Regions from separate parts of the Polaribacter sp. Z014 genome, predicted to be linked through region 1. Evidence: riboswitches for the same ligand, from Rfam matches in the RefSeq annotation. Region 1 holds a riboswitch; the other holds the start of a gene.
What was found. A riboswitch is a leader RNA that binds a small molecule or an ion and turns the genes downstream of it on or off. The one in region 1 is predicted to bind cobalamin.

Region 1 (4,582 bases):
CCAAATAGAAGAAATCATACTTAAAATAATAGAAATTTCTGGAGTAAAAAGAAACGTTGCCAAATAGTAAACCAAAGCAGCAATAGATCCTACTAAAATACCCACTAAAGAAAAGTAACGGTTACTTTTATTTAGCATTTCCGATGAATGCCCTACCCATTTTGGGCAAGGTATTCTGGTAAAAAATAATATGGCAGTTAAAAAATAATGGACTTCTTTTTTCATGGATTTTTAAAACTTAAGCTTCACTAATATTGGCACTTTCAAAAGTGGCCATTTCGTTTAAAAATAGCACCGAAGATTGAATAATAGGCAGTGCAACTGCAGCTCCTGTTCCTTCTCCTAAACGTAAACCTAAATTTAAAACAGGTTTTACCTTTAAGAAATTTAATATTTTTTGATGACCTTGTTCTCCGGAAGAATGTGTAAAAATACAATAATCTAATACATTTTTATCAATTGCATGAGCTGCCAACAAGGCAGAAGTTACAATAAAGCCGTCTATTAAAATAGTCATTTTTAAAGCAGCAGCTTCTAAAATTGCACCTGCAATCATTACAATTTCGAAACCTCCAAAAGTGGCGAGTGCATCAGTTGGTGCGTCTATATTTATGATGTGTTTTTGGTAAACTTTTTTTAAAATTGTCTTTTTTTCTTGAAGACCTTCATCATTTAAACCTGTTCCTTTTCCAACACAATCGTCAATACCAATCGCTGTAAAATAACTCATTAAAAGCGCTGCAGAAGAAGTATTTCCAATTCCCATTTCTCCAAAACCAATGGTATTACAGTTTTTTTGAAAAGATGTGTTTACAATTTCTTTTCCTTTTTCTAAAGCTAAATTACATTGTGCCATTGTCATGGCTTTTTCTATAGAGAAGTCTTTTGTTCCTTTTGCTATTTTAGCAGAAATTAATGCATCACTTTTATCAAAATCGGCATTTACACCAGCATCAATAATTTTTAAATTGATCTTATTTTGTTTACAAAAAACGTTAATTGCAGCACCTCCATTTAAAAAGTTAAACACCATTTGCTGTGTTACTTCTTGTGGATATGGACTAACACCTTTTGATTTTGAAATACCATGATCTCCTGCAAATACAATAATAGTTGGTTCTGTAATTTTTGGAGTTAGTGTATTTTGAATGCTTCCTATTTTAATAGCAATCGTTTCTAACAAACCTAAAGAACCTATAGGTTTTGTTTTAAAATCTATTTTTTTTTGGAGGGCTGTTTGCATTTCTTTAGAAAGTGCTGTAATTTTTGAAGTCATATGTTATTTTAATTTTAGTGGTAATCCAGAGACCATAAAAGTCGCTTTGTTCGCTTTTTTTGCAATAAATTGATTTACCCAACCTTGTAGTTCTGTGAATTTTCTTCCAGATTCTGTTGTAGCATGCAGTCCCATGCCAATTTCGTTAGAAATAATAATAATATTAGCATCTATTTCTGTAAGTTTTTCTATTTCTTGTTTGGCTAATTTTAAACATTCTTGCGTGTCATAATTGGTGTCAACATAAAAATTAGTAAGCCATAAAGTAACGCAGTCTATTACAACGGTTGTGTTTTTCGAAATAACGGAGCTAATGTTTTTTTCTTCTTCAATGGTGGTCCATCGTTCATCTCTATCAGAAATATGCCTTTCTACCCTTCGTTTAAAATCGTCATCCCAAATTCTAGAAGTTGCCAAATAAAAAGGTGTTTTAGAAATGTCTTCCGCCATTTTTTGAGCGTAACTACTTTTACCAGATCTTTCTCCTCCAGAAATATAATGAATCATAATTTTAAAATATATAAACACAAAGGTTGTAAACATTTTTTTAAAAAGGAAAGAATATCTAATGGAATTATCTTTAAATACTAACAACTAACTTTTCTTAAAAAGGCAAGTTGCCTCGTTATAAATTATATGTACTAATATTTATTGCCTCTTTTTATGAGAGTACAGTTTTTTTTAGAACGTTTTGCTAAATAGAATAGATTGTTTAGCTAAAATGTTATTTCCTAGCGTTTTTAGAGAGCTAAAGAATTAGCTTATAAATGACAAAATATTAGTTTTTAATACTTAAAAATATTCTACATTTGACAAAAATTAGGGTTTTGTTCTTTTTGGGAACAAATTAAAAGGGAATTCGGTTAAATACCGAAGCTGTTCCCGCAACTGTAAGTTTATGCTGAATTTATTTCAGTACCTTATTTAAGGATGTTATTAAGTCTTTTACCACTGACAGACGTATGTTGGGAAGGTATAGTAACATAAAAACAAGCCAGGAGACCTGCCTAGATTTTTGAAAAATTAAAACTTTCGGGATAAAGGTTAAACGGATTATGAAAAAACACTTATTTTTTACATTCTTTTTTATTATTACACAGGCTGTTTTAGCTCAAAATGATTCTATAAGAACTGTTTTGAAGGAAGTTGTTGTTGTAACTAAAAAAGAGCAAAAAAATAAAGTAATTGGCCAAAAAAAAATAGAAATAGGAACTATTCAAATTATTAAAAATCCTATAAATTTCACTAATTTATTAAGATATAACAGTCCCATTTCTTTTAGAGATTATGGAAACGGAGGTATAAGTACTGCGCGTTTTAGAGGTACGTCGGCATCTAATACTGCTGTTTTATGGAACGGAATTTCTATTAATGCAATGGGAAGCGGACAAACAGATTTTAACTCATTATCCGCAAGTATTTCAGATGAAATTGTTGTTAATAGTGGAGGAGGAAGTGTAGATTATGGTTCTGGAGCTATTGGTGGTACGGTGCATTTAAATGATAATTTATCGTTTAAAAAACATAAAGATTTTAATTTATTTTCTTCTTACGGTAGTTTTAATACTACTTCTAATTTCTTTAAAGCAAATGTTGGAACAGGAAAATGGGCCGTAAAATTTGCAGCAACTTTAAACTATTCTGATAACGATTATACGTTTATAGATACTCGTTATAAAAAGAGTGATGGAAGTTTATTAAAAAATGAAAATGGAGTTTATAAAAATTATGGAGTTAACTTTAGTTTAGGATATAAATTCTCTAACAAAAACAAACTTTACTTTTATACAACCGGCTATTATGGAGATCGTTTATTCTCTGACGGATTACCAAATCCTGCAGCAGGAAGTGAAAGAAATGAAGATTTTAACCAAAGAAATTTATTAAAATGGACATCTTATTTTTCTAATTTTACACAAACTGTAAACATAGCTTATTTAACACAAGAATATCTTTATTATGATGACAAAAATGCTACAGATTTTGTTTTTGGAAAATCAAAAAACTATAATATTAATTATAATTTAAAGTATCGTTTTTCTAATTATTTAAAACTGTCTACTTCTCTTATTTATGATGAAAACATAGGAACAACAAATGATATTTTATCAAAAAGTAGAACATTTTTTGCAGCCTTGGCAAAAGTCACCTACAAACCTACGGATAAATTAACAACAGCAATTAACTTTAGAAAAGAATCTAATTCAGATTTTAAAGTTCCTTTATTAGTTTATCTTGCTGCAGAACAAGAAATTACAGATAATTTATTGTTAAAAGCAAATCTATCTACTAATTATAGAATACCAACTTTTAATGAATTGTATTGGCCAGTGGTTGGTAATTTAGATTTAATACCAGAAGAGTCTGTTCAGGGAGAATTGGGTGCTACTTTTAAGAAAAAGAATATAGAAATTACTTCTTCACTTTTCTATATTCATTTAAAAAATAAGATTTTATGGTTGCCAACCGCAGCGTCTAATTTATGGAGACCCAGAAATGTAGGCGATGTTACACATAGTGGAGTTGAAACGGCTATAAAATTATCAAAAAAAATTAATAAGCATTCTTTTAATTTTTCTACCAATTATACATTTACGTTAGCAAAAAATAAAGAAACGGATACCTTTCTGCCTTATGCGCCTATACATCTGTTAAATTTCAACTTAGATTATGAGTATAAAAAAATCTCTTTTTTTATCCAGCATTTATATCAAAGTAAAGTTTATACAAATGAAATTAATATCGATTTTTACTCCTTAAATTCTTTAAATGTCTCTAATTTTGGTAGTGATTTTAAGGTGTTTGAAAATCAAAAAAATACAATAAAAATAGGTTTTAAAGTTAATAATATATTTAATAATGTGTATTATTTTTCAAATTTACGTCCTATGCCAGGAAGAAATTATAACATTAATTTAAACTATAAATTTTAATACAAATGAAGATTACAAAATCAATTTTTAAACTATTCGTACTTAGTTTAGTTTTTACATCATGTTCAAATAATGATGAAGAATTCCCAGAAATAACAGGTAATTATAAAGACGGAATTATTGTTAGTGCAGAAGGTAGTTTCAAAAGTAAAGATGGTTCTATTTCTTATGTAAATGAGAATTTAAATAGATTGGCAACAAATTTTATATACACAGGAGTAAATAATGCTCAATTAGGTGGCCTAATACAATCTATAGCTTTTTCAGATACAGAAGCTTATATTATTTTAAATGATGTGAATACAATTATTGTTGCAGATAGATATACTTTTAAGAAAATTACAGAAATTAATACAGGTTTAGCAAACCCTAG
Region 2 (4,582 bases), on a different contig from region 1:
CTACCTTTATTATTGATGAAGCTTATATTGAGTTTACTAACAGTACAGAATCTATTGTTTCATTAACAGAAAAGTACATCAATGTAATAGTTGTCCGTTCCTTAACAAAAACATTTACAATTCCGGGTTTGCGTCTTGGTTATGTAGTTTCCGATGCGGCAAACATTACACAACTCTTAGCTTTAAAAATGCCCTGGAGTGTTAATTTATTGGCAATAAAGGCAGGAGAATATATTTTTAACAATTATAAAAACCTTCAATTTAATTGTACTGAGTTAATAGAAGAAACTGCTTTTTTTAAAGAACAACTTACCGCCATAGAAGGCATAAAAGTTTGTGACAGTACTACTTCTTATTTTTTAGTTGAATTACAGCGTACATCAGCAAAAAAACTTAAAGAATATTTAAGTACACAACATCAAATTCTTATAAGAGACGCTACAAACTTTAATGGATTAGAAGGAGAATACATTCGGCTTTCTACTCAAAGTAAAGAAGCGAATAACATATTAATTGAAGCTTTAAAAAAATGGATTTAACATCAATTTACATCTTAATAATTGCCTTTGCTTTAGATGCCATTTTTGGAGATCCTAAAAAATTACCGCACCTTATTGTTGGTTACGGAAATAGTATTTCTTTTGGTGAAAAAAAATTAAACAAAGGTGCTTCTAAAGTCCTTAAAGGCGCACTATTAACTATTTTATTGGTTGGTATTTCTTTTGTATTACCTTACCTAATTATTCGTTTATTAAATGCGTACAACTTCCCTATCCTCTCTCTTTTATTTTCAATATTAATGTTGTTTTACTGTCTTGCTAACAAAACCTTGATAAAAGAAGGGTACGCCGTTTTTAATACCCTTAAAAATGAAGGTTTAGAAGCTGGTCGAAAACGTTTATCTTGGATTGTAGGACGGGAAACAGATAACTTATCCGAACAACAAATTAGAATTGCCACGTTAGAAACCATGTCAGAAAACTTAAGTGACGGAGTGATTGCACCTCTTTTTTACTTTTTAATTTTGGGTATCCCAGGGGTAATGGCTTACAAAATGATAAACACATTAGATTCTATGATTGGTTATAAAAACGATCGTTATATATCATTTGGAAAGTTTGCTGCAAAATTAGATGATGTTGCCAATTATATTCCGGCTAGAATTACAGCTATATTAATGTTACTTGTTCAGTTAAAAGTAAACGGAATTTCTTTTGTTTTTAAAGAAGGGAAAAAACACAGCAGCCCAAATGCAGGTTACCCAGAAGCTGCCTTAGCTTATATATTAGATTGTCAGTTTGGAGGACCTAATTATTATCACGGAAAATTACTAAAAAAACCATTTATTGGCAGTAATAATCGTAAAATTAAACACGAAGAAATTAAAATTGTTAGCCGCATTAATTATGCTGTAAGTATTTTGTTTTGTCTTTTAAGTATCGCAATTTTATTACTGTTTCAGAATGTCTAAACCTCAAAAAAAATACATTATTACAGGAGCTCCAGGTACTGGGAAAACGACATTAATAAATATTCTAAAAAACGACATACCTTGTATGGATGAAATTTCTAGAAAAGTTATTATTGATGAACAAAAACACCATAGAAACGGCATGCCTTGGAAAGATCTAAATAGATTTACAGATCTTGTTTTTCAATTAACTCATCATGAATTACAAACTAGTAATGCACTAATTTGCGACCGTTCTCTACTCGATTTGGAAGCCTACTTAACCGTAGCAAACAATCCAATACCAGATTACCTAATCAATTTCCCTTATCAAGAAACATATCATAAAACAGTATTTTTTGCACCAACTTGGTTTGATATTTATTGCCAAGACGGACAAAGATTACAAGAGTTTGATTACTGTTTAAAACTAGAAAAATCACTCTTAGAAAAGTATAAAAACAAAGGGTTTGAAATTATAATATTGCCAAAAAATTCTCCGGAAAAAAGAATAAAACTCATTTTAGATTCCATCGTGTATTTCAAAAATTAATGATACATTTGTAATGCTTTAGGTTTCTTATTCTTAATTAAGAATAAAGAATTAAATGGGAATTTGGTGAGAATCCAAAACTGTTCCCGCAGCTGTAAGCTCTAAAAAAAGCTTTTAACAATTAAGTCACTGTTTGTAAAAATGGGAAGGCGTTAAAAGTAGAGCGAGTCAGAAAACCTGCCTAAATGCAAGACATAATTATAAACTTTCGGGAATAAAAGTTATAGTGTTAGATGCCTTTATCTTTAGGCGCCTTACCCTGTTTTTTCCCTAATAAAAAAAAATGGGTAAAGACATTTCAAATACAACACACACTTTTTTATTTTGCGATGGAGGTTCTTGTCAAAAAGCAGGATCTGAGAAAGTAATAAGAGCAGCAAGAGCTTATTTGCGCAACAATAACCATTGGAATACAACACACACTATTAAAACAAGGTGTAATGGTAGATGCGAAGATGCGCCTACTTGTATTGTAAGTTCAGGAGAATTTTGGTACAAAGAATTAACTTCTGATAAAATTGTTCCTATTGTAAAAAGTCATATTGATAATAACTTACCCGTTGAAGCTGATTTATTATATCAAAATAAATGGGATGCGCTAAAATCTAATAAAGAAATTGCACCATTTAAACCCAAACCTTTCGAATTAAAAAACGATAAAGAATTAGGCGAATGTTATATTACAAAAGGCTTTAGTTCAGATCAATATCTATATCCTTTATTCTTATTCTTGTTAGAAAACCCAAAAGGTGTAACGCTAAAAATGTATCAGCAAAATGCCATTCCGTTTACAGAAATAACTGCTGTAAACTATGCTAAAACTTACACGCTAGAATTAGAAACAGCCACCGATTGTATTTCACTTACCATTGCTGGTGTGCCTAAAGACAATAAAGAATTACAACAATCTAAAATTTCTAGTACAGAATATTTTTATCAAAAAAACTTAAAGCAAACAGGTATCCGTTTTAAAAATAAATTTGGAGAAGTTTTGGGTATTATCAAATTTGATTCTATAGAAAATTTGGCTTGGAAATATTGTACTAAAATTCAATTACAAAACACGAGTCAAGATTTAACATCGCTATGAATAAAAACATCTCTATATTAGGTTTAGGTTGGTTAGGATTGCCATTGGCACTACAGCTACAAAAAAAAGGTTACACCGTTAATGGCTGTACAACTTCGCTAAGTAGTCTAAAATCGTTCTCTAAATATGCGTTTCAAACGAATAGAATAAAAATTGAAGCTGATAAAATTATTGGAGATTGGGAATCTTTTATACATGAAACGGATATTTTAATTATCAATTTTCCGCCAAAGCGGATTGATAATATTGAAACCATACACCCGCTTCAGATAGCGCAAATTATAAAGCACACACCCAAAAATGTAAAGGTAATTTTTGTAAGTTCTACTTCTGTGTATCAAAATACAAATAGCCTTATCAATGAAACAGTAAAATGTGTTCCAGAAAAAGCATCTGGTATTGGGTTGATAAAAGCAGAAGAATTATTAGAGCAACATTTTGGAAGTAACCTAACTATTTTACGTTTGGCAGGATTAATTGGTCCAAAACGTCATCCCGGAAGGTTTCTTGCCAACAAAAAGCAATTAAAAAACCCGAATGTTCCGGTAAACCTCATTCACTTAAAAGATAGTATTGGGCTAATTGAAGCTATTTTAGAGCAAGATTGTTTTGGCGAAATTATAAATGGTTGTGCAGATGTGCATCCTAAAAGAAAGGAATATTATAAAAACGCTGCCATACAATTAAACTTGCCTGCTCCTATTTTTGGAGAAAACACTGCCCAAGATTTTAAAATTGTTGACAATTCTAAATCGAAATCAATCTTAAATTACGAATATCAGTTTGCAAATCCAGAATTGATTTTTGCAAAAGACAAATTACCAGAAATAAGCATTGTGGGTGCAGGACCTGGTAATAAAAACTTATTAACGTTAAAAGCTTTTGAAGCCATACAGAATGCTGAAATTATTTTACATGATAATTTAATATCAGAAGAAATAATGGATATCAATACAACTGCAGCACGTATTTATGTAGGTAGAAAATTTGGCGATAAAGAAGATCCACAAGCTCGTCAGCATAAAATAAACGAATTGCTAAAAACACATTGCGAAATGGGGAACAAAGTAATTCGTCTAAAATCTGGTGATCCATATATTTACGGTCGTGCTGCAGAAGAGGTTCGTTTTTTAAAGAAACATCAACTCCCTTTTACAGTTATTCCAGGTATATCAGCAGCTTTAGCAGCAGCAAGCGCAATGAGTATACCTGTTACAGAAAGAGGTTTTTCTAATGCTTTTTTAATTTGCACAGCACATACTGCAGATTATTCTACAACACAACTTAAGGGAATTGCAGAAATGCTAAATGCAGGCAACACTTTGGCGCTTTATATGGGCTCTAAAAGTTTAGATAAAATCATTCCGAAATTAATAGCCGTTTGTAACAATCCAAACATCCCGATTAATGCTATTTCTAATGTTTCTAGAGATAATGAAATTTTATTGACATCAACATTAGAAAACATAGAAAAAGATATCATTACACA

Region 2: it holds a riboswitch for cobalamin, as region 1 does, so the genes downstream of both, MPF19_RS11420 ((2Fe-2S) ferredoxin domain-containing protein) here and MPF19_RS10610 (TonB-dependent receptor plug domain-containing protein) in region 1, are expected to answer to the same signal.

Annotation. Positions count from the first base shown of each region.
Region 1 covers NZ_JALCZP010000007.1:107,164-111,745, forward strand. The annotation lists gene MPF19_RS10595 (adenosylcobinamide-GDP ribazoletransferase) at 1-225, opposite strand, end outside; gene cobT (nicotinate-nucleotide--dimethylbenzimidazole phosphoribosyltransferase) at 239-1,276, opposite strand; gene MPF19_RS10605 (bifunctional adenosylcobinamide kinase/adenosylcobinamide-phosphate guanylyltransferase) at 1,280-1,783, opposite strand; cobalamin riboswitch at 2,082-2,301, shown strand; gene MPF19_RS10610 (TonB-dependent receptor plug domain-containing protein) at 2,332-4,209, shown strand; gene MPF19_RS10615 (YncE family protein) at 4,215-4,582, shown strand, end outside.
Region 2 covers NZ_JALCZP010000008.1:149,102-153,683, forward strand. The annotation lists gene MPF19_RS11405 (pyridoxal phosphate-dependent aminotransferase) at 1-539, shown strand, start outside; gene cbiB (adenosylcobinamide-phosphate synthase CbiB) at 530-1,471, shown strand; gene MPF19_RS11415 (AAA family ATPase) at 1,464-2,003, shown strand; cobalamin riboswitch at 2,007-2,202, shown strand; gene MPF19_RS11420 ((2Fe-2S) ferredoxin domain-containing protein) at 2,287-3,093, shown strand; gene cobA (uroporphyrinogen-III C-methyltransferase) at 3,090-4,582, shown strand, end outside.